DNA from 4 places in the Actinomadura fulvescens genome. Region 1 is predicted to be linked to each of the others. Evidence: riboswitches for the same ligand, from Rfam matches in the RefSeq annotation. Region 1 holds a riboswitch; each other region holds the start of a gene.

Region 1 (7,675 bases):
CGTCCGGCTCCACCGGGCCGTCCTCCTCGTCCCGCCCGTGGTTGGCGAGCATCTGCGGAGACCAGTCGAGCTCGTCGGTGGCGATGTTCCACTCGCCGAAACCGATCCTGGCGAGGCGTTCCGAGAGGTCCAGACGGCGCCGCAGGCGTTCCTCCTCGTCGTGGAACCGCCAGGTCAGGCACACACCCGTCGGCACGCGGACGCAGCGGATGCTCAGCCGGACGGTGCGCGAGGTGCCGTGCCGCACGGTGGTGTAGTCGAACGGGCCGCGCGCGAACGGCCGTCCCGTCTCCAGCACCTCGACGTAGGCGGGAAAGAGGCCGTTCAGCAGGGAGCCCGGATCGGTGCGCAACAGCCGCCGGCCGAGCAGCTCCTCCGGGCTCCGGCCGAAGATGTCCTCGGCCACGGCACCGAACGCGGCGTTCAGGAAGTCGACCACATGGCCGTCGTCGGCCCGCACCGGGACCAGCAGGCAGGCCGAGCCGAGGGCCGCGTCCAGGACCGCCTGGGCGACCGGGTCCGCGGGCGTCGCCGCCAGCAGCCGGGCGTCGGCGGCCGAGTCCTCCGCCGCCGAGTCCTCCGCGGTAAGCCTTCCCAGGGTCTCGTCGCCTGTCCTGCCGCGCCTGCCGGCGCGGGATTTGCCGGGGGCGGTGTCGCGCGCCTTGGTTTTGGCCTTGGTTTTGGCTTGGCTCTTGTCGCGGGTTTTGGGGCCTGGCTTGGCGCGGGTTTTGTCACGGGGTTCGGCGCGGGTTTTGGCGCGCGCCTTGTTGCCGGACCCGGCCGGGGGGTGGGCGACGATCAGCGTCGCCGCGTCCTCGAGTTCCAGGTCGAGGTCCCTGGCCAGCCAGATCAGGTGCTGCAGGGCCTCTCCCTCATGGCAGCCGAGCCGGTCCGCGAGCACCACCCGGGCCTCGGCCACCACCGCCCTGCCTCGCATGGCCGCCCGGAGTTCGTTCAGGTCGGGCATCTTCATCCCGATGAATCCCATCCTCAGGCACACTCCAGCAAATTCCGCGTCCCCGAAATATAGGGCCGTTCCGCGGCGACCATGCCCGAGGGAGGCCAAAGGTCTGAATTGTAGAACAAGTCATTGCATTGCCCGCTCAAACGTCAGGTCACGAATCCCCCTCGGCGGTAAAAGAGCGTGACCCCGATTCCACTCGAACGGCCGTTCCAGGCAATGTGGGCGGAAATTCACTGTCGGCTCGATGGGTTCTTCCCGCTTGCGCCGGTACACCGGATGTGTCTCGGTGGAGGAGGTCGAACAGCCGTTCCCACCGATCGAGCACGACGTCCGGGTGGAAGCGCAGCACCGAGTCGCGTGCGCGGGCGCCCATCGTCCGGCGCAGCGCGGCGTCCTCCATGAGCGTGCCGAGCGCCGCCGCGAACGCCGCCGTGTCGCCCGGCGGCACCAGCGCGCCCTCCTCGCCGTCGGTGATCAGCTCGCGGACTCCGGGGGCACAGTCGAAGGCGACCGTGGGCAGGCCGTACGCCATGGCCTCCAGCACCGACATCGGGAGGCCCTCGTCCCGGGACGGCAGCGCGAAGATCGACGTTTCGGCGAGCGCCGCCTCGATCTCGTCGGTGACGCCCCGGAACTCCACCGAGCGGGCCATCCCCCCGTTCCGGGCGCGTTCCCGCAGCTCCTCCTCCTGCGGGCCGCAGCCGTAAAGGCGCAGGCGCCACTCAGGATGGCGGAGCGCGACCTCCTGCCACGCCTCCAGCATCATGTCCAGGCCCTTCTCGTACGAGAGCCGCCCGATACAGGTGACGACGGGTGCGTCGAGCGTGGGATAGCGGCCGGGTGACACGTGCAGCGGGTTCGGCATGTGGTCGGCGTTGGTCATGCCGTCGCGCGCCCACGCGTCGGCGTCCTCGGGTGTGAGGGCGAGCATCCGGTCGACGTCGGCGAAGTACTCCTTGACCCGCCCGTACCGGGACGAGCGGCGGGTCGCCGCGTACGACTCGTGGCTCATCCCGATGACCTTCAGGCCGCGGGTCTCGGCGCACGCGACCCATTCCATCGCCCAGATCTGCGCGCAGATCACCACGGCACCCGGACGGGCGGCGGCGAACAGAGCCGAGAGCCTGCCGGCGCCTTTCCGCAGTTCTTTCGTCCGCTTGTGTTCTCGCTCGCGCGCCGCCACGTTGAGCCGTTGGCGCAGCGTTCGCGGGCGCCATTTCAGCGTCGAGGGCCGCCATCGGTCGTACAGGACCACCACGCGGTACGAGTCGTCCGGGCCGTAGTCGTGCGGCTCGGGCGCGCGGGTGATTCCGACGAGCGTGACGAAGTGCCCCCTGGCCGACAGCAGGCGCGCCAGGTGGTGCGCCCACCGCTGGAGTCCTCCGACGGCGTCGGTGTTGTTGCAGACGATGAAAACGTCACGCGGCTCGGCCACGAGGATCCCCTTGCCTGAAGAATCGGTCCACCACGGCCCGCGCGGCGGTGCCCTGGTCGTGCTCGCCGAACCGTTCGGCGAAGGCCCGGCGGCGGCCCGCGCCCGGATCGCCACCGGCGGCGAACGCCGACAGCTCGGCGACCAGCTCGTCCTCGGTGCGCGTGATCGGGCCGGGCGCGTGCCGGGTCAGGTCGAAGTAGCCGCGCCCGAACGCCACGTCCTCGGGAAGGTGGAACACCATCGGCCGGTCGAGCAGGGCGTAGTCGAACATGATCGAGGAATGGTCGGTGACGAGCGCGTCCGCGAGCAGCAACAGCGGCGTGACGTCGGGGACGGTGCCCACGTTCCGCATCGAGCCCTGGACGGCGGGAGGCAGCCGCACGGTGCTGAGGTAGTGCGGGCGGACGAGCAGCAGCAGGTCGTCCCCCAGCTCCTGCACGAACCGGTCCGGGTCGACGGGCGGGTCGAGGCCGCGGACCGGGCGGCCGTCCGGACCCGAACGGAACGTCGGCGCGTACAGCACCACCCGGCGGCCGTCGTCGTTCAGGCCGAGCCGGTCGCGCAGCGCGGCGACGTCGGCGGCGAGCTCGGGATCGTCCCGGCCCTGGGTGACCAGCGGGTCGTTGCGCGGATAGCCGACGGGCAGCAGCTCCGCGCGGACGCCCATCCCTTTGACGAGGGTGCCGACGTCGTGCTCGGACCGCACCAGGAAACAGTCATAGCGTTCGACCATGCGCTGGAGACGTTCGCGCTGGCCGCGGGTGCCGCTCTTGATGCTCGGCTGGTCGAATCCCATAGTCTTGAACGCCGATCCGTGCCAGGTCTGGATGTAGGTGGTCTCCCGGCGCTTTCTGAGGCCGTCGGGGAAGCCCTGGTTGTCGATCCAGTACTGAGCTCTGGCCAGTGCGAGGAAGTAGCTCCACGAACCCCGTTTGACGAGCGTCGCGTCAGAAGGAAAGCCGCGGGCGGACGACGCGTACGACCACACGGCGTGCACGGGGACGCCGGTTCGGCGCAGCTCGCGGTAGATGTACTTGGGGTTGTCGGAGTACTGCTCGCCGAGCTGGCTCTCGAACACCACGCTCCCGGCCCGTACCGGAAGCCTGCTGAGCACGCGGTTGAAGACGGCGACCTTGGTCTTGCGGGCGGTGAGCGTGCGCAGGACCGACCGTTCCAGCCGGCGGACGCGGGTCCAGGCGCCGCGGCCCGGCGGAGTGGCGGCGGCCCAGTGCACCGCGGCCATCGTCGCGCAGGTCAGCCTGCCGGCACCTTCCAGCTTGAACGCCAGATGGCCCGCGCCCGTGACGTACGAGCGCATGCCGTCGGCCGCGAGCCGGGTGAGACGGGGCCGTACGGGCAGAACGACCCCCTCCAGCGTCTGTCCCGTACCGGTGCCGGTGCTCTCGCCTGGGCAGGTGCTTTCTCCCGTACCCGTGCCCTCCCCCGGCCGCGTCACGATCTCCTCGCCGTCGACGTCGAGGCGAAACCGCACGTCCCAGACGGGATCGGCGAACCCGAACGGACGCAGCCGCCGCGCCGGGTCGAAGTCGGCGCGCCAGCGGAGACGGTCGCCGTCGTGGGTCACGGTGGCGGGGATGCGGCGCACCCGGGCAGGGCGGCGCCGATCGTTCAGTTCGAGCGTGCCGCTCAGCTCGGCGTTGGCGGGGACGCGCCGCAGCACGTTCAGCACATGGCCTTCGATGTGCGCGCGTCCTCCCCGCATGGCCAGGCATGTGACCGTGTTGGCGGGCGACAGCTCGCGCAGAGGCCGCTGGTGCAGGCCCAGGCCGGTGACGTCGAGGACGCGGCGGGCCAACGCGCTGTCGGCGCGGCGCGTACCCCAGAAGATCCGGCCGTCCTGTTCCCGTAGCTGGCTGCGCAGCTCCGTCCGCTTGCCCCGTCCGTACTCGGCCGCGGCGAGCGCCCCGGTCAGGTCACGCTCGCGGAGCAGGAACGCGGCGATCGCGGGGACCGGATTGGCCTCCGCGAAGACGCGCGCGTCGAGTTCCGCGAGGTAGGCGGCCGCCAGCTCCAGGAAGCCCGCGCGGTAGACGGTGTCGCGATCGCGCAGCTCGCGCAGGTAGAGCAGCAGATCGTGGTTGACGAACTTGGCGTCCTTGGCCCGTTTCAGCTCGTACGCGCCGCGCAGCCGGAACAGCGCGTCGATCCGCCGGTGGACCTCCAGCCGGTCGGCGAAGTTGGCGAGTTCGGCGCGACGGTTGGAGATCGACGGCGCGGTCACGGCCTTCGGCTCGACGAACCAGTTGTAGACGCGGTGCGGGATGAGAGCGGTGCGATCGGCCGCCAGGTAGGCCTCGGCGGTGAACAGCAGGTCCTCGTAATGCAGGCCCTCGACGAAGCGCAGCCCGTGGTCGAGGAGGAACTCGCGCCGGTAGGCCTTGTTGGTGGACAGGGTGTCGTAGAGGAGATCGGGCTTGTCATGGAGGGACCCGAAGAGCGCGCGGCGGGCGTAAAGCCACGGGTACCAGTGGCATTCCTTGGAGGGGGCGTAGGCGGTGTTGAGCAGGATTCGCGTGCAGAGGCCGGACACCAGATCGGCCCCCGTCTCCTCCGCGGCGGCGACCAGGTTGAGGCAGGCGTGCCGGTCGAGGAGATCATCGCTGTCCAGGAACATCACGTACCGGCCGCGGGCATGCTCGGCCCCGACGTTGCGCGGCCGGCCGCAGCCTCCCGAGTTGACCGGCAGGCGTACGGAGCGCACGCGCCCGGGGTGCTCGTCCGCCAGCTCGTCGGCCACCTCGCCGGTGCCGTCCGTGCTGGCGTCGTCCACGACCACCGCCTCGACCGCGCCCAGCGACTGGCCGAGCACGGACCCGACGGCACGCGGAAGCCGCGCGGCGTCGTTGTATCCGATCACGACCACGCTGACGTCCGGTCGCCCGGGCATCGAACAACTCCCTCCGCTTCATCCCATGTGCCGTGTTCCTTTCCAGAAACGCGGATCACGGGTCCAAGCAGGGGCAAAGCGTCCGAATGCTTCGTATTACCGAAGATGGGTCGAACTCGGCCAAACAACTCAAACACGCCCGAAGGCCGAAACGCCCGAAGGCGCCCGGCCGGAGCCGGGCGCCTTCGTAGCGGGGGGTCGAGTCCTGCGAGGGTCAGGACTCCTTGGAGAAGGTCAGGACTTCTTGTTGTAGTCGGCGTAGTCGGGGTAGCCGTAGCCCACGACGGACGACTTCGGCCGGACCTTCTTGACCACGGAGCTGCTGATGTTGCCCTCGACCGTGGAGATGGTGCCGTCGCCGTTGTCCTTGACGACCATCCCGACGTGGTCGATGCCGTCGATGCCGCCGGACGAGCCGTTCTGCCAGTCGAAGAAGACCAGGGCACCGGGCTTGGCCTGCTGGCCCCACTTGTTGTTCTTGTCGAGCCACCGGGCGTGCTGGACGGTGTAGGCGTCCCAGCCCATGCCCTTGACGCCGGCCTGGGCGCCGACCCACGACACGAACATGTTGCACCAGGCCGCGCCGCTGTACTCGGCGGGGTCGCCGCCGTCACGCTTGGCGGTGAGCTTGGCCTCGTTGGTCGTCATGTACCAGTCGTGGAACTTGGTCTGGCCGTCGCGGCCTTCGGTGATGCCGACCTGCTTCATGGCGACCTTGATCGCCTCGGCGGAGGTCGCGGGGGCGGCACTGGCCTTCTCGGCCTTGCTCGCGGAGACGGCCTCGCCGGACTTGCCGGACTTGCCGGACTTGCTCGCACCCTTGCGGGCGTGCTCGGGGCCGGCGACCTGGGCGTCGGCGCGGGTGTCGGCGGTGGCGTCGGAGCCGAAGGGGCTCAGGACGGCGAGCCCGAGGGCTCCGGCCAGGACGGCGCTGAGGGCGACGCCCACGATGGTGTTCGGGTCATCGGACGCCGGCTTCACGATTTTGCGATCGAGCATGAAAGAGAAACTCCCTAACTCCCATGTCGCCTACCGGGTTAGCTGACGGATTCGGGCATGGAAGAGCCCTACGGCGTTCGCGATGGAACGCCGATTCACCCCTGCAAAGTGGGTCCCCGGCTCCGCATCCGGTGAGGGGGGATGCGGACTCGGCCAGGGGCACCGCGAGCGCGGTGCCCGGCTATTCGGATGGATCTCGGAACGAAGGCGCGGAACACACGGCCGCGCGTCAAGGCCACGTCAATGGGTGGCCACCGTTCGACGATCAGGGCCTGATGCGGCTCAAGACCGGCGCAACGCATGGGGTGCGTCGCAAGATTCGGACAGAAGGTATCAAACCCTCACGAGATGGCAAATCATCACCAAAGAGGTTCTTCGAAGTGCCACATGGATCTCAACACCGACCCCCAAGGGCCCATTCCCGTTCTCCCAACAGAGCGTCAAGATTGCGTGTAAGAAGGGCATGCAGCCCCGCCAGGCAGGGGGATTTCGCATGGGCCGTGGCCCTCGTCACAGGAGGGCCGGGGCTGCGCGTGGCAGGGTGAACCCATGATCGAAGGACGCGGGGTGAAGCGCACCGTCACCCGGCTGGCCGACGGCCGCGAACTGATCTACTTCGACCGGCGGGACGACGCCGACCGGAGCGCCGCCGACGAGCGGCCGCTGCCGGGCCGCGCGGCGGCGTCGGAGCTGCGGTACGACCCGCTGCTCGACGAATGGGTCGCCGTGGCCGCGCACCGCCAGACCCGGACCTTCCTGCCGTCGGCCGACGACTGCCCGCTCTGCCCCTCCTCGCCGGGACGGCCGACCGAGATCCCGTCGCCGGAGTACGAGGTGGTGGTGTTCGAGAACCGGTTCCCCTCGTACGGCGACGGCGTCTCCGGCGGGCGCTGCGAGGTGATGTGCTTCACATCCGAGCACGGCAGGTCGTTCGCCGAACTGCCGCCTGAGCAGGTCCAGACCGTCATCGAGGCCTGGGCGGACCGTACCGCCGAGCTGTCCGCGTTCCCCGGCGTGGAGCAGGTCTTCTGCTTCGAGAACCGCGGCGAGGCGATCGGCGTCACCCTGCACCACCCGCACGGGCAGATCTACGGCTACCCGTTCGTGCCTCCGCGCACGCGGCGCATGCTGGACGTCGCGGGCCGCCACCCGGGTGATCTCTTCGCGGAGGTGCTGGCGGCCGAACGCGAGGAGGCCGTACGCGTCGTGGCGGCCAACGAGCTCTGGACGGCGTTCGTGCCCAAGGCGGCGCGCTGGCCGTACGAGGTGCACGTCTACCCGCATCGCCGCGTCCCCGACCTGCCCGCCCTGGACGGCGCCGAACGCGAGGCCTTCGGCGCGCTTTACCTGGACCTGCTGAGCCGCCTCG
Region 2 (7,675 bases), on a different contig from region 1:
ATCCAGGTGATGTTGTCGCTGGCCAAGGTGGGGCAGGAGGCGCTGGACGCGTGGAAGCGCGACGTCGACCTCGGCGACCACGTCGGCGTCGAGGGCGAGGTCATCACGTCCAGGCGCGGCGAGCTGTCGGTCATGGCCGACTCGTTCGCGATCACGTCGAAGTGCCTGCGGCCGCTGCCGGAGAAGCACGCCGGGCTCACCGATCCCGAGGCGCGGGTCCGGCAGCGGTACGTCGACCTGATCGTGAACGACGAGGCACGCAAGATGGCGCACGTACGCAGCGCCACCGTGCGGGCCGTCCGCGACTTCTGGCACAACGAGGGCTACCTCGAGGTCGAGACCCCGATGTTGCAGCCCATCCACGGCGGCGCGGCGGCGCGTCCGTTCAAGACGCACATCAACGCGTACGACATGGAGCTCTACCTGCGCATCGCGATCGAGCTCTACCTCAAGCGGCTCGTCGTGGGCGGCATCGAGAAGGTCTTCGAGATCAACCGGAACTTCCGGAACGAGGGCGCCGACTCCACGCACAACCCCGAGTTCACGATGCTGGAGGCGTACGGCACCTACCTCGACTACAACGACATGGCCGACCTGACCCAGCGGATGTACCAGAACGCGGTCGTCGCGGCGCTGGGCACCACGGTCGTCGTGCACGAGGGCCAGGAGATCGACCTCGGGCTGGCCGAGTGGCCGCGGATCACGCTGTACGGCTCGGTGTCGGCGGCACTCGGCGAGGAGATCACCCCGCACACGCCGATCGAGCAGGTACGCAAGCACGCCGACGCGCGCGACATCTCCTGGGACCCCAAGTGGGGGCAGGGAAAGCTCGTCCAAGAGATCTTCGAGGAACTGGTCGAGCACACCCTCGTGCAGCCCACGTTCGTCATGGACTACCCCGTGGAGACCTCGCCGCTGACCCGCCAGCACCGCGAGGAGCCGCTGCTCACCGAGAAGTGGGACCTGATCGGGTTCGGGACGGAGCTGGGCACCGCCTACTCCGAGCTGATCGACCCGATCGAGCAGCGGCGCCGGCTCACCGAGCAGTCACTGCTCGCGGCGGGCGGCGACCCCGAGGCGATGCAACTGGACGAGGACTTCCTGCGGGCGCTGGAGTACGCCATGCCGCCCACCGGCGGCATGGGCGCCGGCATCGACCGCATGATCATGGCATTCACCGGCCGAAACATCCGCGAGACGATTCTCTTCCCCCTGGTCAAGCCCGAGTAACGGTCCCTGGGTGACCGGCCGTGATCGCCACAGGCGTACGGCCGGTGTGGAAGGTGCTCCTCACTCCAGGGACATCAGGCGGACTCACGGATGACGAGCTCGGGCGTTAGTACTACCTGACGGTGGCGGTGGCGCTTGCCCTCGGCGGCTTCGGCGAGGGCGAGCTCCGCGGCCTCGTGGCCGAGCTCCCGGCGCGGCTGGCGGATGGTGGTCAACGGGACCGCGGCACTGGTGGCCAGCTCGATGTCGTCGTAACCGATCACGGCGACGTCCTCCGGGACCCCCACGCCGAGCCGCAGCAACTCGTTGATCAGCCCGATGGCGAGCAGATCGTTGGCGCAGAAGACGCCGTTCGGCAACTCGGGGAGCTCCATCAGCCGCCGCGCCGCCGCGCGGCCCTCGGTCGGCGTCAGCGCGTTCTGGGTCAGCGTGACGAGCTCGCCGCCACCGGCCTTGGCCAGCGTGCGGGCCGCGCCGTTGCGGCGCTCGACACAGGGCAGCGGCTCGGGGAGGCCGGTCACGAACGCCAGGCGTTCTCTCCCGAGGCCGAGCAGGTGGCCGGCGGCGATGTCCCCGCCCGCGACATGATCGACCTGGGCGAAGCAGACGTCGGGAGCCGAGTGGTCGAGGAGCACCACGGTCATGCCCGAGGCGCGCAGCCGGTCGATCTCCGTCGCGCCCAGGCCCACCGGAATGATCAGCACGCCGGCGGCCCGCTGCTCCTCCAGCAGTTCGAGGATGCGGCGCTCCTTCTCCGCGGAGTGGTCGCTCGTCAACCACAGCGCGTCATGGCCCGCCTCGTTCAGCGCCATCTCCGCACCGCGGGCGACGTCGGTGGCGTAGGGATTGGTCAGGTCCTCCACGACGATTCCGAACGCGCGGGCACGCCCCGCGTCGGCCTGACGGAGCCGTCTGGCGGACTCATTGCGGACGAATCCGAGTTCCTCGATCGCCGCACGTACGCGATCACGGGTGGCTTCGGCCACGAGATCTGGCCGGTTTAGGACATTCGAAACGGTCCCAACTGAGACTCCGGCACGTCTCGCGACTTCCCGAATACTGGTGGGCGGCAACTCACTCCTCGTCGACCCCGGATCTGTTTACGCAGGTAATCGAGCTTCGCCTGCGAGCCCCCGTGAGATCCATCACGGTTGGTAGCCATACAAGCACACAAAGTGCCCAATCGGCGCTTGACGGGCCGGATCCGGCCGCCTAGCGTTCCGAGCCGAAGCGTAGCTTGAAACGATTCACGATCATCGTTGGCTTACGGGTCGGCGGATCGGACGAGAAGGGATGGGGCTGCAGTGGCTGGCGATCATGACCCGTCCCCGCACGAGACGTTCCCCACCGGTGCACGGCCGTCCACGTCGTCGTGGACGGTTCCGTCGCGCCCGAAGGTTTGTCCTCGTTCGGTTGGCCAACGAGTGAATCGTTACCCGGAGTTCCCGCACGGCGCCCCGCAATCGACCTATCGGCCACCTCCGGCCAAGCATGCGAGACAGAAAAGGAAATAGATGATCTAAGTCCGGTGGCTCCGGACCCGGCAACCCAACGCGTACAGATCGAGGCCTACCCGTGCCTGTGCAGCGGACGGCTGCATCCCCGCGGTCATCACCACGGACGAGGGAGGACGGAGTGGAACAGGCCACACTCGCACGTCGTGGCACTGACGATCTGCGATTGAACGAGGAGGAGATCAAGCTGCTCGCGCAGATCGCCAGCGGTGTCACCGCCGATGTGGCGGCACGCAAACTCGAGCTGAGCGCGCGGACGTTGAGGCGGCGTCTGCGCACGATCTGTGATCGGCTCGAAGTCAACACCCCTATCGAGGCCGTGGTGTGGGCGGCCCGAAGGCAACTCATCTGAGCAGTCCGGTAGCGAGAGAAGAACTCCGTCCGTCCCCGCAGCGGCGACGCCGACGTCCTGACAGGTAGGTCCCTGCAGGCGGCGTCGCCGCGGACGAGGTTCGTCAACAGGCGGCGGCCACGGGGGGACGCCGCGCTACCGAAGGTTGCGTTCTGCGCAGCACGCCCCATTCAGCAACCGCCCCACAGCGGCGCACCGCGCCAGCGGGATCCCACCGCGGCGCGTTCTCCACGGACCTGCAACATCGGCGGAGCGCTGCGTAGAGGCGCCACCGGAGTACAGCGCCAGCGGAATGCCCTGCGGCGCGTCAGCGGCGCGTCCCATCGACAGCGCCGCGCGCCAGCGGTGTGCTGCCCGGGCGGCGCGCTGCGCCGGTGGAGTGTTGCGCGGGCGGACGTGCTGCGTCAGTGGTGTGGTGCGTAGGCCCGGCCGGCCGGACTGAACAGACGGAGCGCCGCCTAAGCGGCGCGCCGTGCCGACGCGTTGGCAGTGTGTTCCATCGGTGGCGTGTCGCGTCAACGGGTTGCTGTGCGGAGGCCGTGCTGCGTCGGCTGAGCGTTGCGTAGACGGAGTCTTGCATCAGCGGTGTGTTGCGCCGGGCGGGGTGGCGCTTGGGTGGTGTGGTGTTGGTGGCGGGTCGTGTCAGGCTACGCGGACGGCGCCGGCGTAGGGGCGGCCTTCCAGGGGTGAGATTTTGACGACGTCGCCGGTCTGGGGGGCGTGGAGGAACTTGCCGTCGCCCACGTACATGCCCATGTGGTGCAGGTCGCTGTGGAAGAAGACCAGATCGCCCGGCTGGAGCTGGCTGCGGGAGATGTGTGTGCCCGCGTTCCACTGGCTGCCGGTGTAGTGCGGAAGGCTGATGCCCACCTGCTTGTAGGCCCACATCGTCAGGCCCGAGCAGTCGAACGTGGACGGCCCGGCGGCACCCCAGACGTAGGGGCGGCCGATCTTGCCCATTGCGTAGCGGAGGGCTTGGGCGGCCTTGCCGGTACCTACGACGGGCAGCTTGGAGAGCTGCGTGGGGTCTTTCTTGACCAGGCGGCCACGGACCTTCTCGTAGAGAGAAGTGACCTTCTTGCGCTGGGACTCAAGCTGGGCGCGGAGCTGAGTGACCTGCTTGGCGCGCTCCTCGGCGGCCTTGCGCGCGCGCTGTGCGGCCTGCATGGCCTGCATCAGGCCCTGTACGCGCGTTCCGTCCTGGGTCGCGAAGTAGTGGAGGGTAGCGGCCTGGTCGAGGAGGCGCTGGGGGTCCTGGGAGGCGACGAAGGAGACCGTCGGGTCGGCGCCGCCCTGCATGTAGCTGGTGGCGGCGAGGCTGCCGACCTTCTCGCGGACGCCTTCGAGCGCCTTCTCCTGGCGTTTGGCGTTGTCAGTGGCGACCTTCGCGGCACGCTGCGACTGCTGGAGCTTCACCTTGAGGCCGTTGTACTGCTCGGTCAGCTGCTCGAGCTGGTCGGCGAGCTTGTACGCCTGGGTCCTGAGCTCCTTGGTGGAGGGCTCGGGGTCGGCGTGCGCCGGGAGCGCTGGAACGGCGGTGGCAATGATCGCGGCGGCGAGGGCGACGGCCCCCGCCTTGCTCCGTGAAAGACGGGCAGAGCGCGAAAGGGACGCAGGGCGCAATGGCTCCACTCATTCTCCTCTCCTCGTCCGCCTACCGAGTTAGCTGACGGGTTCGGGCCGGAGCAGCCCTTCCGCGGATGTGCGCGGTCAGCCGCGCGGATGCGGATTCACCCCAGTCGGTGTCGGTCCGAGGGTCATCCCCACGAACCCTCCGAAAGTGGGTTCCCGGCTCCTCGGAACGCTGGTTCGCGGCCCGTGGATTCGGCGGTTCGGCCACCATGATGCGGTGGCCGATGTCAGCGCAGGAGACTAACGGAGTCGGCCTTCGATGCCAACCAGAACATGCGAAATCGCGGGTGCGCCCTGAGTGATAGCCCCGGGGTCAGTGTGGCTTACGTCACCCCCGAGACAGGGGTGTGGTCGTTTTTGTCTAGTCACCCGCGTGCGCTACCTACGGTAAGGGTGCGTCCACTCCAGGTAAAGGCCGCTGGTTCGATAATGTCGCCTGTTTGTGGAAGTAGTGATCCGGCGAGCCCGTACCGCCGATGTGCAGGAGATCCGCCGGTTGGTCGACATGTACTCCGGTCCGGGGCGTCGGCTGCTCAGGAAGACCACGGTGACGCTGTACGAGGACGTGCAGGAGTTCTGGGTGGCCGAGGACCGGCAGGGAGAGCCGCAGATCGTTGGCTGCGGCGCGCTGCACGTGATGTGGGAAGACCTGGCCGAGGTGCGTTCGGTCGCGGTGGAGAAGGGGAACGGCGGCCGAGGCATCGGCCACCGCATCGTCAGCAAGCTGCTCGAGACCGCGCGGGACCTCGGCGTGGAACGGGTGTTCTGCCTTACCTTCGAGGTGGACTTCTTCGCGCGCCACGGGTTTCAGCCGATCCTGGGCACCCCGGTCTCGCCCGAGGTGTATGAGGAACTTCTCCGTTCGTACGACGATGGCGTGGCCGAGTTCCTGGACCTTGACCGGGTCAAGCCGAATACGTTGGGGAATACCCGGATGTTGCTTCGCCTGGAGGACTGACCGATGAGTGAATCCCCCCATCGCGGGCGGCCGCCGTACCCGCAGGCGTCGGGCCCTGGGCAACACTGGCAGGGTGGCCAAGTGCCGCCTCAGCAGTACTGGCAGGGTGGCCAGCCTCCGCCGCAGCAGCAGTGGCAGCCCGCCGGTGTGTCGCAGCCGTACTACGACGACACGGCCGAAGCGGCCGAACTCCCCCTCGCCCCGATCCTGCGCCGCGCGGGCGCGCGCCTCATCGACTACGTGCTCGTGGCGGTCTTCGGTTTCGCCCTCGTGCTGCCGGTCGCGCTCGGGGTGATCGGTCTCGACACCGCCGGGGACAAGGCCAACACCGAGGGCGGTATCTGGAACTGGCCGATCATCTTCACGCTTTTCACGGTGCTGTCGGTGCTGCCTTTCATTTATGAGGCGGTGCAGCTGGCCATGTGGGGGCGGACGCTCGGCAAGCGCGTCCTCGGGCTGGGCGTGGTCCAGGTGCGCCCTGCCGGTGAGGCGCTCACGACATATCAGGCGGTTTGGCGGGCGGCGATCAACAACGTCGCCTACCAGATCGGCGTCTTCGTCTTTCTGGCGCTCGCGGTGATGATCTGGGACTACCTGGCGTACGGCATGTTGCTCGTCTGGGCCGGCGCACTCATGGCCTACCTGTGGGCGATCTGGGACCAGCCCCTGCACCAGTCCCTGCACGACCGCATGGCGGGCACGCTAGTGATCGACGAACGCGGCCAGTACGCGGAGTACGACGAGACCGCCGAGTACGAGGCCTGACAGGCGCAGCACCGTGTCCACGTCCGAACCCCCTCCACCCCCCAACAAACCCCCTCCGTCGGGCTCGGATTCGCCCACCTCCGATCCGTCTGACTCCGTCCCACGGGATGCCGCTACGCCTGACCCGAGTCCGTCTGACTCGGACCCGCCTAGCTCCGTCCCGCCGGAGGCGGCTACCTCTGGCTCCGGCCCGGCTAGCTCCGGCCCACCGCAGGCGGCTACCTCTGGCTCGGGCTCGCCTGGCTCCGGACTGCCTGGCTCCGGACTGCCGGACGCCGTTACGCCTGGCTCAGTTCCGAATGACTCGGGCCTGCCTAGCTCCAGCTTGCCCGGCTCGCAGGAGGCAGCTGCGCCCGGCTGGGGCCTACCCGGCCCTGCCCGGCCGGAGGCGCCTCCGTCTGACTTGGGCTCGCCAGGCTCCGGACTCCCGAATGCCGCTACGCCTGCCCCGGGTCCGTCTGGTTCCGGCGCGCTCGGTTCCGGTCCGTCGGGGTCGGCTGCGTCCGGCTTGGGTCCGTCCGGTTGCGCTCCGCCGGGCGCCGCTGCGCCTGACTCGGGTCCGTCTAGCTCTGGTCCGTCCGGGTCTGGCTCGCCGGAGTCGGCTCTGTCTGGCTCGGATGCGGCTGGCTCGGACGCCGCTGCGGCGGATTTGGGTCCGTCGGGGGCTGGTGAGGGTGGGCGGGGGTTCGGGGTGGGGGCGGCTGGGCCGTCTGGTTTTGTCGGAGAGGGGACGGGCGCGTTCGGCCTAGCCGGTGCTCCGGGTAGGGCAGATGACGCGTCACCTTCGTTCTCAGGGCCGTTGGAGGGGGAGGTTTCGGTGTCCTCGGGGAGCGGCGGCTCCGTGGACGAGTCTTGGGAAGAGCCGGGCGGGACGGTGGTTACGCCCGGCGGGGGCGTTGTTTCAGTGCACTTGGTCGGTGAATACGTCGGCTCGTCCAAGCCCCGCCCCGCCGATTATGTGGCTGGGAGATCTGGGGGTGTTTCGGGGGTTCCGCCGAAGGTCGCCGCGGCCGGTATTGGCGCGGCGGTTTCCCGGGAAGGGGCCTCGTCCGTCCCTTCGGCCGCGGAGATGGAGCTCGCCGAGCCGGGGCAGAGATTGCTGGCTCGCATCGTCGACACGCTCGTGGTCGGGTTGCCGGTCGCGATGGTCGTTCGGGAGGCCTTCCCCGGGCAGGAGGCCGACATCGTCTTGCCGCCGGCCGTCGCCGGGGTCCTCTTTCTTTA
Region 3 (7,675 bases), on a different contig from region 1:
GCCATCGGGCTGGTGTTGATACCGATGGTCATGGAGATCGCCGGCTCGTCCACCGTGATCAGCGGCAGCGGGCGAGGGTCGTCGGGGTCGGCGATGGTGTCACCGATCATGATCTCCGGAATGCCGGCGATCGCGATGATGTCGCCGGGGCCGGCCTGGTCGGCGGGCTTGCGCTCCAGCGCGTCCGTCATCAGCAGTTCAGTGATCTTGACCCGCTCGATGCTGCCGTCGTGGCGGCACCAGGCGACCTGCTGGCCCTTCTTGATCGTGCCCGCGTACATGCGGCAGAGCGCGATCCGGCCGAGGTAGCTGGAGGCGTCCAGGTTGGTGACGTGCGCCTGGAGCGGGGCGTCCGGGTCGAACGAGGGTGCCGGGATCGTGTTCTTGATGACCTCGAACAGCGGCTCCAGGTCCTCGCTGTCGGGCTGCTCGCCGTTGCCCGGCTTGTTGAGCGAGGCCCGCCCGGAGCGGCCGGAGGCGAAGACGATCGGGAACTCGATCTGGTCCTCTTCGGCGTCGAGGTCCATGAACAGCTCGTAGGTCTCGTCCACGACCTCGTCGATGCGCGCGTCGGGCCGGTCGGTCTTGTTGACGACCAGGATCACCGGCAGCCGGGCCTCCAGGGCCTTGCGCAGCACGAACCGGGTCTGGGGGAGGGGACCCTCGCTGGCGTCCACCAGCAGGACGACGCCGTCGACCATGGACAGGCCGCGCTCGACCTCCCCGCCGAAGTCCGCGTGGCCCGGGGTGTCGATGATGTTGATCGTCATCCCGTTGTGCCGGACCGCGGTGTTCTTGGCCAGGATGGTGATGCCCTTCTCGCGCTCCAGGTCGTTGGAGTCCATGACGCGATCATCGACGTCCTGGTTCTCGCGGAAGGCGCCGGACTGCCAGAGCATGGCGTCGACCAGCGTGGTCTTGCCGTGGTCGACATGGGCGACGATCGCGACGTTCCGCAGGTCATCGCGCGTGGAGAAGGGCATGCGAACTCGCTTGGGTGAAGGATTGGAGATCGCCGCAGACGTGCGGCCTCTCCGATTCTACGTGCCGCGTCGCCCCGTCCCGGCCGATCTCCGGGCAAGCCTCGTACTCTACGCCCTGATTGTCGCTGTTCGTGCCGTTTGCATGGGGTGGCGGCCCTGGTCCCCACCACGCCAATCATGGCCCGGAGGTGGAGATCTGAAGGCCGTCGCGAGCGATGCGGAAGTCGCCGCGGGTGTGGTGAAGGTCTCCTGATCACTTGGACGCCACGGTGTCCGGTTTGGCGTAATTTGCCATTCCTTTGTACGCTCCTGCGAATTCCGGCCGCTCGACGTCCTGCCCAGGGCGGCGGCCGGACCGCCGAGTCCCCTCACGGGGAGCCGGGGACCCAACCCCCGGGGCGAATCCGCGTCCGCGCGACGCGGTAGGGCGACTCCTGGCCCGAGCCCGTCAGCTAACCCGGTAGGCGGACGAGGAGAGGAGAACCCCGGTTTGGTACCGGACCCCCAGTGGCGCCGTTTCGTCGTGCCCGTCGCCGCCACGGCCTCCGCCGCCGCGGTGATCGCGATCGGCACCGCCATCGCCCCCGCACAGGCAGCTCCAGCCGTTCCCGGACGGGCCGCCGCCCTCGCGCCCGCGGCCCCGACACCGGATCCCCGCTCGACCGGGAAGCCGACCTCCACCGGGAAGCCCACCGAGAGCGAGCTGCGCAAGAAGCTGGACGCCCTCAACACCGAGGCCGAGAGGCTGACCGAGCAGTACAACAAGGCCCGGGTCGAGCTCGGCAAGGCAAAGAACGCCCTGACTGACGCCACCCGGCAGGCCGCCGCCCTGGCGGCCCAGGCCGCTCCCGCCCGTGAGCAGCTCAGCCGCTTCGCCGCCAACAACTACATGACCGGCGGCCCGGACCTGATGGCCGCCTCCGGCGGCGGCACCGAAGGGCTGGCCGCCTCGGCGTACCTGGCCCAGAACCAGGCCTCCGTCGTGAACGCGCTGCAGGCGCGGATCGACCAGGCCACCAAGGCCCAGCGGGACGCGCAGGCCAAGAACGCCGCCGCTCGGCAGGCCGCCGCCCACGCCGGGAAGGCCAGGTCGGCCGCCAAGGCCAAGGTGGACGAGGTCACCGAGCAGCTGGACAAGCTGACGACCACCCGGGTCAAGGACCCCACGTCCGGGTACACCGCCGTGATCAAGGGCTCCGACCTGCCCGCCAAGATGACGCGCAAGGCCCTCACCAAGCTCGGCAGCCCGTACGTGTGGGCGGCCGCCGGCCCGAACAGCTTCGACTGCTCGGGCCTGGTCGTGTGGGCGTACGCGAAGGTCGGCAAGTCCGGCCTCCCGCACTACACCGGCGATCTCTACGACCTCGGCAGCAAGGTCGGCAAGGGCGAGCTGCGCGCCGGTGACCTGGTCTACTTCGGCGGCGATCTCCACCACATGGGCATCTACGTGGGCGGCGGCCACTACCTGCACGCCCCGCAGACCGGCGACGTGGTCAAGATCTCCAAGCTTTCCGAGCGTTCGGACTACGCCGGGGCCAACCGCGTCTCCTGACCTGAACGCCCACGCGAGCGCCGCCGGCGGACGCCGGACGCCGGACGCCGGGCGCCGGACGTCAGCGGCGGCGGGACGTCAGCGGAGGTAGGCGGTGACGGCCTCGACGACCGGGAGGTCACCGGGCAGCCACTCCACCTCGTGGAGCTCGTCCAGGCCCAGCCAGCGCAGCGCCAGGTGCTCCAGGGCCGACGGCTCGCCCTCGACGATCTCGGCCGTCCAGACGCGCAGGACGCTCCCGGTGCCGAGCGGCCAGTCGCCGCCGACGCGTTCACCGAGCGCGACCTTGGCGTCCAGCTCCTCGTGGCACTCGCGGACCAGCGCGTCCTCATCGGACTCGCCCGGGTCGACCTTGCCGCCGGGGAACTCCCAGCCGCCCGCCAGCTCGGCGGGCTCGGCCCGCTGGGCGGCGAGCAGGCGGCCGTCCCGGATGATCGCGGCACCTACGACAACGTTGATGGTCATCACCTCTCCGGCCGCCGGGCTCAGGCTCCGGCCGCCGCGACGGTCCGGGAGGCCCTCTCGACGATCTCCTCCAGATGCCCGCCGTGGGCCCCGCGCCAGTAGACCTGGCCGCAGTCGCCGCAGCGCCCGTACACGTCGTAGTTACGGAGCGTACCCGCCTTGACCTGCGCCTCGATCTCCGCCTTGCCGACGGCGACGAGCACGCCGTTGCAGGCGGTGCAGCGCGTCCAGGGCCGCAGCGCGGGGGCGAACCGGTCGAGCACGTCGCTCAGCTGGTCGTCGGGCCGTGAGCCGCGCACGTACGCGCCGAGCCACAGCGCCCGCCGCCGCAGAAGGCCGCGGTCCTGGGTCAGCAGGACGCGCCGCTCCTCGTTCGCCTGCACGACCAGCGCCGGGTCGTCCATGTCGTTGTGGTAGGCGGTGTCGAGGCCGAGCAGCCGCAGCCTGCGGGCCAGCGTGCCGAGGTGAACGTCGAGCAGGAACCGCGGTGCCTCCTGCCCCGGCTCCAGCGGCACCGGCTGCGGCCGGGGCATCGGCGCCACATGCACCACGTCACCCGCGGCGGGCCGGTGCGACGGCTCGACCGCGGTGCCGCCGATCGTGATGGGCCCGGCCTCGGGGAGCGGAACGCCGAGGGCCTCGACCAGGTGACCGATCGTCGACGTTCCGTCGTAGGCGATCCGCTGCCGTGCGCGCCGCCGGGACGCGGGCAGGAACGGCGTCAGTGTCTCGGAGATCTCGAAGAACACGGCTTCGTGATTGTCGTCCGGCTCGTCCACCTCGCCAGCATGCCACGCGATCGTCTTCCGGCACCTCCGAGTTGTCAGCCGGTCCGCCTACCTGCCGACCCGCGCCGCGGACTCGGCGATGTCTGCCAGCACGGCGGGGATGTCGTGCCCGAGGAGGCGGCCGCCGCGCTTGACGATCCGGCCGCCGACCAGCACCGTGTCGACGCTCTTGGTGTCGGCGCACAGGACCACGGCGGCGATCGGATCATGCGCCGAGGCCATCCCCAGGGTGTCGGTCCGCAGCATGACGAGGTCGGCCTGCTTGCCCGGGCGCAGCGAACCGGTGACGTCGCCAAGGCCCAGCGTCTCAGCGCCCTCGATGGTCGCCATGCACAGGACATCGCGGGTCGTGAAGCCGAGGCCCGCACCGTCCGGCCGGACACGCTCGAACATGTACGCGGCGCGCATCAGGCTGAACATGTCGCCGGGGCCGCTCGCCACCGTGTCGCCGCTCAGCGAGGTGGGGAGTCCCGCGGCGCGGGCGCGGCCGGTGGGCGGGTAGCCGATGTTCAGCATGGTCTCGCTGGTCGGTGTCACCGAGACGCTGCCGCCGCTCGCCGCGATCCGTTTGAACGCCTCGTCGGCGTAGTGGTTGGCGTGGATGTAGGTGGCCGGGTGGGTGAGGAGCCCCGCGCGTTCGAGGACGGCGATGCCCCGCTCGGCGCTCTCGGTGTCGCGCCCGCCCATGTGGGCGGAGACCGGCAGGCCGAGTTCGCGGGCGAGCCGCCACTCCGCGACGCCGCGTTCGGCTCCGGCGATCTCCGGGCCGAACGCGGCGATCGCCATGGAACGCCGGTCGTCGCCGAAGTGCTCGCGCAGGACGCGGCGGGCCTCGATGGCCATCGTGCCGGCGTCGCCCGTCACCGGATACGCGTAGCCGAAGACGAACCGGATGCCAGATGCCTTGAGCGCCTCGACGTTGGCGTCGGTGTGCGCGGGCGTGTGCTGGATGTGCGACCAGTCGAGCAGGGTCGTGATTCCGGAGTCCAGGCATTCGAGCGCGCCGCCGAGCACACCGGCGTGGACGTCGCGCGCCTCGTAGCGCGGGGAGATGGCGTAGAAGACCCGTTCCAGGTACGCGGGGAGGGTGCTGTCGGGGAGGATCGCGCGAATCCCGGACTGCCAGGTGTGGCGGTGGGTGTCGACGAATCCCGGCAGCACGATCGTGCCGCTCGCGTCGATCACCTCGGTGCCGGTCTCGGCGGGCAGGGCGGGACCCACGGCCGCGATCACCCCGTCCCGGACGAGCACGTCGGAGACGCCGAGCACGGTGGGGGAGGGGTCGGTGTCGATGACGACGCCGCCCCGGAGAAGGACTGATGTCATGCTCGAAAGGTTAGAAGAAAGCTTTTCGAAAAGCAATCCATCCGGCCGAGTATCCTCTGGACGTGCCGCAAGCCGAGAACCTGGACGTCATCGACGCGCTCGTGCCCAAATGGGTGGAGGACGGCCTGCCACCGGCGACGATCGCCACCCTTGAGCTCAGCAAGCGGGCGGCCTGGCTCAGCAACGTGCTGGAGCAGGCGATGCGCGCCGGACTCGCCGAGCTGGGCCTCACGTACGCCGAGTTCGACGTGCTCGTCGCGCTCCGCCGTGCGGGCGACCCGTACCGCCTCAAGCCCACCGAGCTCACCCGCGCCCTCCTCCTGACGTCGGGCGGTACGAGCAACGTGCTGCAGCGGCTCACCAAGGAGGGCTACGTCGAACGCGACGCCGACCCGGACGACGCGCGCAGCCGATGGGTACGGCTGACTCCCGAGGGCCTGCGCGCCGCCGAGGCGGGCCTCAAGGTGACCGGCCGGGCCCATCAGGAAGTGCTGGGCGGCGTCTCCGAGGAGGCCATGCGGCACGCCGCCGACGCCCTTCGCGAGATATTGCTCGTCGTCGGCCGCCGTCGAATCCGCTGACTGTGCCGAAATCCAGCTCACAAGATCGTCAATTTCTGATGAACTGATCGGGTCCGTATTGACCGGAGGGCGGTCCCGCGACGCAGGATCGACCCATGGTCGCCGCCCGCCCGCGCAAGCCCGGTCCCTCACCGGCCCCCGGTCCCTCGCCCAGACCCGGTCCCCCGCCCAAGCCGTCCCGCCCACGCCGTCCCGCGCGCTCGCTGCTCCTCGTACCGCTGCTCGCCGCCGGGCTCTCCGGCACGGCGGTGGAAACGGCATCCGCCGCCGGGTACTCCAGCGTCGTCGCGTCCACGGCTTCCGCCACGACTTTCGCCGCCGCGATCGAGGCGATCTGCGAATCGAGGCTCCCCAGGGAGGCCGGTGACACCGTCCGCCTGATCGACAGGGGTGGTCCGTTCCCCTATCCCAAGGATGGCGCGATCTTCTACAACCGCGAAGGCCTGCTGCCCCAGCAGCCGCGCGGCTTCTACCGCGAGTACACCGTGAAGACCCCCGGGTCACCGACCCGTGGCGCCCGCCGCATCGTCGCCGCAGGCAGTGCGGGCCACAAGGGCATGTACTACACGGCGAACCACTACCGGAGCTTCCTGCGCATCGATTTCGGCTGCTAGGGAACCGGCACGGCACAGGCGTCGTCCAAGCCGCGTGTCAGTGCGGACGCGGCGGATCATCATCGCCGGGGCCCTCGCCGCCTTCATGGCGGCGGGCGTGCTCGCGGTCGGCCATCTGCGCCTGTGGTGGGCACCGGACCCGCCCCGCGACCCGAACGCGCTCGTGCTGCGGGTGCGGTTCACGGCAGGCATGGGACCCGCCGGCGCACGCCCCGTTCCGGACCTGTCCCTGTACGGCGACGGTCGGCTCATCGTCACCTCGCTCGACCTTGACCGGATGCCCGCGCGGGAGCTGGTCAGAGACATGCGCCTCACCGACCGTGCCTACCGCGAGATCTACCGCGACGCCCGGCTGGCGGGCCTCGGCGACGCCCGTGTCATCAAGAGCGACGTGCAGGTCCTGGACGGCGGCTCAACGAAGATCACACTCCTGGCGAACGGGCGGCCCCGCGTCACGACCCTGGAGTCCGGAGCCGCGGGGCCGCGGGTGTGGTTGATCGACCAGTTGCTGAAGCGGCTGGCCCTCGGCAAGAGCAAGGGCGAACCGTCCCGTAGCGACCTGATCGGCCCTGCCCGCCCGTACCAGCCCACCCGCATCGCCCTGCTGGCACATGAGGTTCCCAAGAACGACACGGGCACGGCCTCGCAAACCAGCCCGGCCCCGCAGATCCGTCCTTGGCCGCTGCACTCCTTGTCGCCCGGAGCCTGCACCCTTCATGCAGGCTCCGAAGCCGCGACCATCGGCCAGCTCCTGGAGAGCGCGCCTAAGACCCACTGGGCCAGCCAAAGCCGCCACTACGCGCTCACGGCACGCCCGCTGCTCCCCGACGAAACCGACTGCGCGTCTCTCCCACGCTGACCGCGGCGGGTCGCGCGGAGTCGCTATTCGCAGAGGTTCTGGCCGGGCTTCACACCACCGCGGATGTTGTTGAACGCGGCGGGGTCAGGCGCGAGGCGAACGCCCTGCTCTCCGATGACCAGCCGTACGCCGCCCGCCGGGGCCTTCCCGTCGGCGGTCAGCTCCGCGTTGGGCACCACCCGTGCCAGCGCCGTGGCCTGCCCTTCGGCGGCGGGTGCGTAGGTGATGCGGCTGGTGGAGCTCGCGGAGCCCTTCTCGACCTTCTTGGCGACGTCGAAGCCGCGCTTGCCGAGCTGCTTGACGATGCGGTCGATCAGCTCGGGCTTCCCGCCCGCGTCGACGACCGTCACCTTGACCTTGTCGGGCGCGACGGCCTGCTCCGCCTTGGCGGCCTTCCGCGGCGGCGCGGCGGGCAGGTCGTTGTCGTGCCGGATCGCCTCGAACATGGGCTTGGCGAGGTCCATGTCCCACTGAACGCGGTTGCGGTCCGGCGGGTAGTCCTTCACC
Region 4 (7,675 bases), on a different contig from region 1:
GTGGCCGCAGCTCAAGGGTGACTCCGACGACTCGCCGCAGACAAGGCCGGCGAACGACGACCGCCCGGTGTCGACGATCCCCGCGTCCTTCGCGGGCACCTGGAAGGGCACCGCCGTCAACGCCAGGAGCTCCGCCTCGTTCCCCATCGAGGTGACGTTCCAGGCCGGCAACAAGGTCGCGCAGGCCCGGCTCAACAACAACTGCGTCGGCACGCTGACGCTCACCAGCGGGACGACGCAGCGCCTGGAGATGTCCCTGACCGTGGCCAAGCCCTGCACGAGCGGCAATGTACGGGTCGTGCGCCAGCCTGACGGCACGCTGCAGTACGCGTGGATGCACCAGCCCGGGGCCGACCCCGGTTACCAGGGCAAGCTCAGAAAGGCCTGATCGAGGAGACGCCGCCCGAGCTCGACCGAATTGTCTGGTCTAGCTGCAGATATCGGGACGCATCCAATAAGGTACCCCCTTGTCGGTTCCCCCTGGATCATGGTCGCACCGCCCGTGCCCCCGCTCGTGGCCGCGACAGAAGGAGTCCCTCGTGCGGGCTGTCCCCCGAAGGCTGCTGATCACCGGCGCGGTCGTGTCCTGCGCCGCCACGGCCGCCGTGTTCCCCGTGCTTGCCGACCCCGACCACTCGGCCCTCGTTCAGGTCACCGCCGCAGAGGGCACGCCGATTCCGGGCAAGTACATCGTCACCCTGAAGGACGGCGCCTCGACCGCAGCGGCCGCTCAGCAGGTCAAGGCCGCCGCGGTGGAACGATTCGACGGCGTGCTCAACGGCTTCGCCGCCAAGCTCGACTCCACCCAGCTCGACAAGCTCCGCCGCGACAGCCGCGTGGTCGCGATCGAGCAGGACCAGATCGTCAAGATCAGTGAGGGCGGCACCCAGCGCCGGCCGCTGCCGTGGGGCCTGGACCGGATCGACCAGCGCAAGCGCCCGCTCTCCGGCTCCTACCGGTACAACAGCGTCGCCCGCGGCATCCACGCGTACGTGATCGACACCGGGATCGACGTCAAGCATCCCCAGTTCGAGGGGCGGGCGTCGATCGTCTGGAAGGCCGCGCAGTACCCGAACGGCGCCGACTGCAACGGCCACGGCACGCACGTCGCGGGCATCATCGGGTCGAAGCGGTACGGCGTCGCCAAGAAGGTCAAGCTCCGTGCGCTGCGGGTGCTGGGCTGCGACGGCACGGGCCCGATGTCCAACGTCGTGGCCGCCGTCAGATGGCTGCGCGGCCACGCCGTCAAGCCCGCGGTCGCCAACATCTCGGTCGGCGGCCCGAAGTCCCCGGCGCTCAACACCGCCGTCGCCAACCTCTCCCGTTCCGGTGTCTTCGTCGCCGTCGCTGCCGGCAACGACGACAAGCCGGCGTGCCACACCTCTCCCGCCGGCGCCGCCGGGGTCGTGACGGTCGGCGCGACCAACGCCTCCGACCGCCGCGCGGACTTCTCCAACTACGGCAAGTGCGTGGACATCAACGCGCCGGGCGTGGGCGTGCCCTCCACCTGGCCGGGCAACGGTCGCGAGGTACTCGACGGCACTTCGATGGCGGCTCCGTACGTGTCCGGTGTGGCCGCGATGTTCCTGGTGAGCCGACCCAAGGCGAGCTTCGCCCAAATCGAACGGTGGCTGAAGACCAACGCGACCCAAGGGCGTATCAAGGGTCTGCGCAACGGCACGCCGAACAAGCTTCTTTTCAAGGTGAGAGTGTGAACCGGCTCACATAAGATGGCCCGGCTTCCATGTGGCGCCCCGCTTCCGGGACCGGCGGGCACCGCAGCCCCGCCAGGGGTTTAATCTTGGCGAGGCAACGAACGTTCTTTCCAGCTCATTGGCATTCGGTCGGTGACTCGCCTCGGCTAGACGGGCAGTCTGGCCGAACCCGCCGAGTCCCGCGCGATGCCACGCGGGAGCCGGGGACCCACATGTCGGACGACCCGACCGGGGTGAATCCGGATTCGCAGCCAGCGGATCCGGTAGGGCGACCTCTAGCCCGAACCCGTCAGCTAACCCGGTAGGCGATCGAGGAGAGGAGATACGTGGAGACCCCGACCTCCACCCGCTGGCGCCGCGTACGGCTCGCCCTTGTGGCCGTGGCCGGCGTCGTGCCGTTGGTGGCGAGCGCCACGGTCACCGGTCCGGCGGCGCAGGCCGATCCCGGCGACAGCGGCCGCGTGAGCAGGCTGAACGACCAGATCGAGAAGCTGGACAAAGCGTACGGCGGCGACCTGGCCAAGCTGAAGGACACCCAGCACGAGGTCAGGGAGGCCCTCAAGAAGGCCCAGGACCTCAAGCAGGATCTGGCCGTGGCACGCGGGCTGGTCGCCCAGATCGCCGCCTCCCAGTACATGACGGGCGGCGCCGACCCCTCCGTGGCCGTGCTGGCCGACGACGACCCCTCCACGTACCTCAACAACGCCTCACTGGTCAGCCACGTAGCCCAGAACCAGGCCGCCAAGGTCCGCCAGATCCAGCAACTCGTCGCGCAACAGGAACAGGCCCGGACCGAGGCCCAGAATAAGATCAAGCAACTGGAGAAGCAGATCAAGGATCTGCTCAAGGAGAAGGCGCGCGTCAAGGCCCTCCTGAAGAAGTACAAGCCCGAGTCGCCCAGCGTCGGCATGAACGGCGTCACGCCCCGGATGAAAAAGGTCCACGACATCCTGGACGTGGAGTTCGGCCCGTACCCGACCATCGGCTGCGTACGCTCCACCGGCGACCCCCAAGACCACGGCACCGGCCACGCCTGCGACTTCATGGTCACCACCGGAGGCCGAATGGCCACCGGCAGCGCCCAAACCCTGGGCGACCGCACCGCCGCGTACGCCATCGCCAACGCCAGCAAGCTAGGCATCAAGTACGTGATCTGGCGCCAGCGCATCTACGACATGCGCAGCCCCGGCTGGAACTCCATGAGCAACCGAGGCGGCGTAACCGCCAACCACTACGACCACGTACACATCTCAGTCTTCTAGCAAGCTCCCCGCACACATCCGAAAGCACGGCAAGACGTCCGGCATAGCCGGAGACCCCGCCCGCAGCTCGACGTGAGGGCCGCACACCCGAAGCGCGGCGTGGGTGAACGGGTAGCACAGCACAAGCGAAGCGCGGTGTGGAAGCGCCGTGCTGCAGACGCGGCGCGGGTGCACTGCGGGTGCGATGTCGACGTGGTGCAGACGCGGCGTGGACAGCGCGACGCAGCGTGGCTGAGGCACGGCACAGGCGAAGCACGATGCGGGTGCGGTGCGGACGCGCGTGATCAGACGCGGTGTGGACGCGGTGGGACGGTGCGGTGCGCGGACGGTGCGGTGTGCAGACGGCGCGGCATGCGGGCGGTGCGGTGTGGACGCGACGCCGCGTGGAGGCGACGAGCGCAGACGAAGCCAGCGCGGGCGCAGGTGGACGCGCGACACAGCCGAAGCGCTGTGCGGGCGCGGTGCGGGCGGCGCGGCACGCAGACGCGCGGCACGCAGACGGCGCGTAGTGCAGGCGCGGTGTGCTGACAGCGCGACATGCGCGCGGTGCGGTGTGGACGCGACGCCGCGTGGACGCGACGAGCGCAGACGAAGCCAGCGCGGGCGCAGGTGGACGCGCGACACAGCCGAAGCGCTGTGCGGGCGCGGTGCGGGCGGCGCGGCACGCAGACGCGCGGCACGCAGACGGCGCGTAGTGCAGGCGCGGTGTGCAGACGGCGCGGCATGCGGGCGGTGTGGTGTGGACGCGACGAGCGCAGATGGAGCTGGCGCGGGGCGCAGGTGGTGAGGCGCGGTACAGCCGAAGCGCTGTGCGGGTGCGGTGCGGGCGGCGCGGGGTGCGGGCGGCGTTGCCGGGCCCGGTCGGCGGCCGGGCCCGGCGGGTCGCCGGGGCTCCACGCACGTGCAGGTGGTGCCGGGGTGGACAGGCATCCGGCACCACCTGCGGCGAGGCGCGGCGTTATTGCTCAGTCGTCGTGCTTGTCCTTCTTCTTGTCCCAGCCCTTGTCCTTGTACTTGTGGACCGGTTCACCGTTGAAGTAACCGCCGTAGCAGACGTAGTCATCTCCGACGGGCAGGACCGAGCCGCCCTTCTCCTTGCACAGCCAGCCCGGGACGCCCGGGTCGGCAGTGGCCGGCCCGGCGCCGGCAAGGCCGGCGGTTGCTGCGGCGGCACAGGTGGCCGCCAGCATGAGGAGACGCTTCACAAGTTTCTCCAATCACGTTCTGTGAGTGAATAAGTACCGAACGTCACCAATAATGCCCCGGCGCTGTCAGTAAAAACTCGCCCTTACCCCAGGAAACAGGCAAGGACGGCAAACACTGGGTACCGACATGGAAGAGCGCCCGGACACCCTGTTTCGGGGCCCGGGCGCTCGACTCGTTCGGGTGGGTCAGTCGGCGTAGCTGGGAAGCGTGCGCTCGTGGGCCTCGCGCAGCTCCGCGAGGGGGATGGAGAACAGCTCCTGCGTGTCGCCGTGTCCGGCGACGGTGAGGGAGTCACCGCCGGTGACGCCGATCTGGGTGACCGGGACACCGGCCTGCTCGCAGAGGGCCGCGAGGCGGGCCTCGCCGCCGGGGCGGATCGCCACGACGGCGCGGGCCACGGACTCGCTGAAGAGCGCCACAAACGGGTCGCCCGGAAGGGTGATCCGGGCGCCCAGGCCGCCGCGCAGGCAGGACTCGACGAGGGTCTGGGACAGGCCGCCGTCGGAGATGTCGTGCGAGGCCGTCAGGAGTCCTTCGCGGGCCGCGTTGACCAGGACCGACGCCAGCGCGGCCTCGGCGGCCAGATCGACCAGGGGCGGGAGGCCGCCCAGGTGGTCGTAGACCACGTGAGCCCACTCCGAGCCGCCGAACTCCTCGCGGGTCTCGCCGAGGAGCGCGATGGTGGCGCCTTCGGAGGTGAACGACATGTTCACGCGGCGCCGGACGTCGTCGTGGACGCCGAGGACGCCGATGACCGGAGTCGGGTTGATCGGCGTGGCACCGGTCTGGTTGTAGAAGCTGACGTTGCCGCCGGTGACCGGGATGCCCAGGTATTGGCAGGCGTCGGCGAGCCCTTCGACCGCGCGCGCGAACTGCCACATGACGCCCGGGTCTTCCGGGGAGCCGAAGTTGAGGCAGTTGGTGACGGCGAGGGGCCGGGCGCCGGTCGACGCGACGTTGCGGTACGCCTCGGACAGCGCCAGCTGAGCACCGGAGTAGGGGTCGAGACGCGTGTAACGGCCGTTGCCATCGAGGGAGAGGGCGATGCCGAGGCCGCTCTCGTCGTCGATGCGGACGACGCCCGCGTCTTCGGGCATGGCCAGGACCGTGTTGCCGAGGACGTACCGGTCGTACTGCGACGTCACCCAGGTCTTGCTGGCCAGGTTGGGCGAGCCCGCGAGCCACAGAACGGTGTTGCGCAGGTCGTCGGCGTTGGCGGGACGGGCCAGACGTCCGGGCGTGTCGGCCTGGAGCGAGCCGAGGTCGGCGGGCGGCTCGTACGGCCGCTCGTAGACCGGTCCCTCGTCGGCGGCGGTGCCCGGCGGGATGTCGACGATCGTCTCGCCGCGCCAGGTCATCACCAGGCGGCCGGTGTCGGTGACCGAGCCGATCACGGTGGCCGGGATCTCCCACCTGCCGCAGATCTCCATGAAGCGGTCGACCTTGTCCGGCGAGACCACCGCCATCATGCGTTCCTGCGACTCGCTCATGAGGATCTCCTCGGGGAGGAGCGTCGCGTCGCGCAGCGGGACGGAGTCGAGCTCGACGTGCATGCCGCCGGTGCCCGCCGCGGCCAGCTCGGTGGTGGCGCAGGACACGCCGGCGGCGCCGAGGTCCTGGATGCCGACCACGAGGTCCTCGCGGAACAGCTCCAGGCAGCACTCGATGAGCAGCTTCTCCATGAACGGGTCGCCGACCTGCACGCTCGGGCGCTTGGCCTGGGACTCGTCGTCGAACGTCGCGGAGGCGAGCACGGAGGCGCCGCCGATACCGTCGGGGCCGGTGCCGGCGCCGAAAAGGATCACCCGGTTGCCCGGGCCTGGGGCGACCGCACGCTTGATGTCCTCGTGCTTCATCACGCCCACGCAGAGCGCGTTGACGAGCGGGTTCTGCGCGTAGCAGGCGTCGAAGACGGTCTCGCCGCCGATATTGGGCAGGCCGAGCGAGTTGCCGTAGCCGCCGACCCCGGCCACCACGCCCGGGAGCACCCGGTGGGTGTCGGGCGCGTCGGCCGGGCCGAAGCGCAGCGAGTCCATGACGGCGACCGGCCGGGCGCCCATCGACATGATGTCGCGGACGATGCCGCCGACGCCGGTGGCCGCGCCCTGGTAGGGCTCGACGTACGAGGGGTGGTTGTGCGACTCCACCTTGAAGGTGACCGCCCAGCCGTGGCCCACGTCGACGACGCCGGCGTTCTCGCCCATGCCGACGAGCAGGGCGTCGGTCTTGGGCGCCTTGTCACCGAACTGGCGCAGGTGCACCTTGGAACTCTTGTACGAGCAGTGCTCGCTCCACATGACCGAGTAGATCGCCAGCTCGGCCGAGGTGGGACGGCGGCCCAGGATGTCGCGGACCCGCCGGTACTCCTCCTCCTTCATGCCGAGCTCGGCGAACGGCTGCGGCCGGTCCGGCGTCGCGGTCGCGGCCGCGACGGTGTCGGTCTCGTACACCACGGGCGGCGTCATGTCCGCCGGCGTGCGGACCGCGGGCTGCTCGCCCGTGTCGGCGGGCGGAACGGCGGTCTCCTCGGTCGTCGCCGCGGCGACCAAGGCCGCGTCCGCGTCCGACAGAGAGGGCTTGGGCGGCTCGGCGTTGGCGAGACCGGTCAGCGCGGCGAGCGCGTCGTCGGGCTGAGCGGGCGTCTCCGCCTCCCGGCCCCCAGGTGTCCCGCTCTCCCCGTGGAGAGCCTGTGCGGCCGCCTGAGCGTCCCCTGCGCCCACCTGGGCGTGCTCCCCGGACGCCTGAGCATCTTGCTCGGACGCGCGGCCCGCCTGCCTTGACGCCTGAACGCCCTGGCCGGGCGCCTGAACGGCCTGCCCGGAAGTGTCGGTGGCCTGCCCGGACGGCTGAGGCTCCTCGGTGGCGTGAGGCGGCTGACCAGGCGCATGAGAAGCCTGGCCGGAGGTCTGAGCGACCTCTCCCGCCGCGTGGCTGGCTTGGCCGGATGTGTGAGCGGCCTCCCCAGGAGCCTGAGAGATCTGCCCGGAGGCGTGAGCGGCCTGCCCAGACGTGTCACCGGTCTGGCCAGACGCCTGAACGGGCTGGCCGGGAGCTTGAGGGGTCTGGCCGGAGGCGTGGGTGGTCTGTTCGGGTGTGTGGGCGGGCTCGCCGGATGGCTGCGCGGCTTGGCCGGGAGCGTGAGCTCCCTGCCCGAAGGCATGACCGGCCTGCCCAGACGTGTCACCGGCCTGGCCAGGCGCCTGAACGGCCTGGCCGGGAGCTTGAGGGGTCTGGCCGGAAGCGTGGGCGGCCTGTCCAGACGTGTCACCGGCCTGGCTGGAGGTGTGGGCGGCCTGGCCGGGAGCTTGAGGGGTCTGGCCGGAGGCGTGGGCAGGCTTAACGGCCTCCCCGGTGGGCTCTGCTGGTGGGATCGGGATGCCCTCGGAGGCGGGGACGGGCGGGATGGGGCCGGTGCCGGCGGCGGCCTCGGCTTCGGCCTCCTCCGCTATGGCCTCGAAGGCCTGGGTGACGGAGGGGTCGACGGGCTGCAGC

The links. A riboswitch is a leader RNA that binds a small molecule or an ion and turns the genes downstream of it on or off. The one in region 1 is predicted to bind cyclic di-AMP.
Region 2: another riboswitch for cyclic di-AMP. It lies ahead of ABD333_RS23190 (NlpC/P60 family protein); the one in region 1 lies ahead of ABD333_RS06760 (CHAP domain-containing protein).
Region 3: another riboswitch for cyclic di-AMP. It lies ahead of ABD333_RS21095 (C40 family peptidase); the one in region 1 lies ahead of ABD333_RS06760 (CHAP domain-containing protein).
Region 4: another riboswitch for cyclic di-AMP. It lies ahead of ABD333_RS32420 (coiled-coil domain-containing protein); the one in region 1 lies ahead of ABD333_RS06760 (CHAP domain-containing protein).

The regions. Positions count from the first base shown of each region.
Region 1 covers NZ_BAAATD010000001.1:1,462,446-1,470,120, reverse strand. The annotation lists gene ABD333_RS06775 (SpoIIE family protein phosphatase) at 1-988, opposite strand, end outside; gene ABD333_RS06770 (glycosyltransferase) at 1,116-2,399, opposite strand; gene ABD333_RS06765 (bifunctional glycosyltransferase/CDP-glycerol:glycerophosphate glycerophosphotransferase) at 2,383-5,307, opposite strand; gene ABD333_RS06760 (CHAP domain-containing protein) at 5,542-6,306, opposite strand; cyclic di-AMP (ydaO/yuaA leader) riboswitch at 6,320-6,471, opposite strand; gene galT (galactose-1-phosphate uridylyltransferase) at 6,874-7,675, shown strand, end outside.
Region 2 covers NZ_BAAATD010000006.1:188,772-196,446, reverse strand. The annotation lists gene lysX (bifunctional lysylphosphatidylglycerol synthetase/lysine--tRNA ligase LysX) at 1-1,230, shown strand, start outside; gene ABD333_RS23200 (LacI family DNA-binding transcriptional regulator) at 1,305-2,303, opposite strand; gene ABD333_RS23195 (LuxR family transcriptional regulator) at 2,866-3,096, shown strand; gene ABD333_RS23190 (NlpC/P60 family protein) at 3,739-4,728, opposite strand; cyclic di-AMP (ydaO/yuaA leader) riboswitch at 4,732-4,936, opposite strand; gene ABD333_RS23185 (amino-acid N-acetyltransferase) at 5,171-5,686, shown strand; gene ABD333_RS23180 (RDD family protein) at 5,768-6,451, shown strand; gene ABD333_RS23175 (RDD family protein) at 7,521-7,675, shown strand, end outside.
Region 3 covers NZ_BAAATD010000005.1:432,836-440,510, reverse strand. The annotation lists gene typA (translational GTPase TypA) at 1-983, opposite strand, end outside; cyclic di-AMP (ydaO/yuaA leader) riboswitch at 1,330-1,466, shown strand; gene ABD333_RS21095 (C40 family peptidase) at 1,474-2,535, shown strand; gene ABD333_RS21090 ((deoxy)nucleoside triphosphate pyrophosphohydrolase) at 2,614-3,000, opposite strand; gene ABD333_RS21085 (Mut7-C RNAse domain-containing protein) at 3,021-3,779, opposite strand; gene ABD333_RS21080 (amidohydrolase family protein) at 3,837-5,114, opposite strand; gene ABD333_RS21075 (MarR family winged helix-turn-helix transcriptional regulator) at 5,177-5,695, shown strand; gene ABD333_RS21070 (guanyl-specific ribonuclease) at 5,791-6,309, shown strand; gene ABD333_RS21065 (hypothetical protein) at 6,344-7,168, shown strand; gene ABD333_RS21060 (LCP family protein) at 7,192-7,675, opposite strand, start outside.
Region 4 covers NZ_BAAATD010000010.1:119,373-127,047, forward strand. The annotation lists gene ABD333_RS32410 (serine/threonine protein kinase) at 1-388, shown strand, start outside; gene ABD333_RS32415 (S8 family peptidase) at 540-1,715, shown strand; cyclic di-AMP (ydaO/yuaA leader) riboswitch at 1,876-2,039, shown strand; gene ABD333_RS32420 (coiled-coil domain-containing protein) at 2,042-2,977, shown strand; gene ABD333_RS32425 (hypothetical protein) at 3,943-4,182, opposite strand; gene purL (phosphoribosylformylglycinamidine synthase subunit PurL) at 4,369-6,648, opposite strand.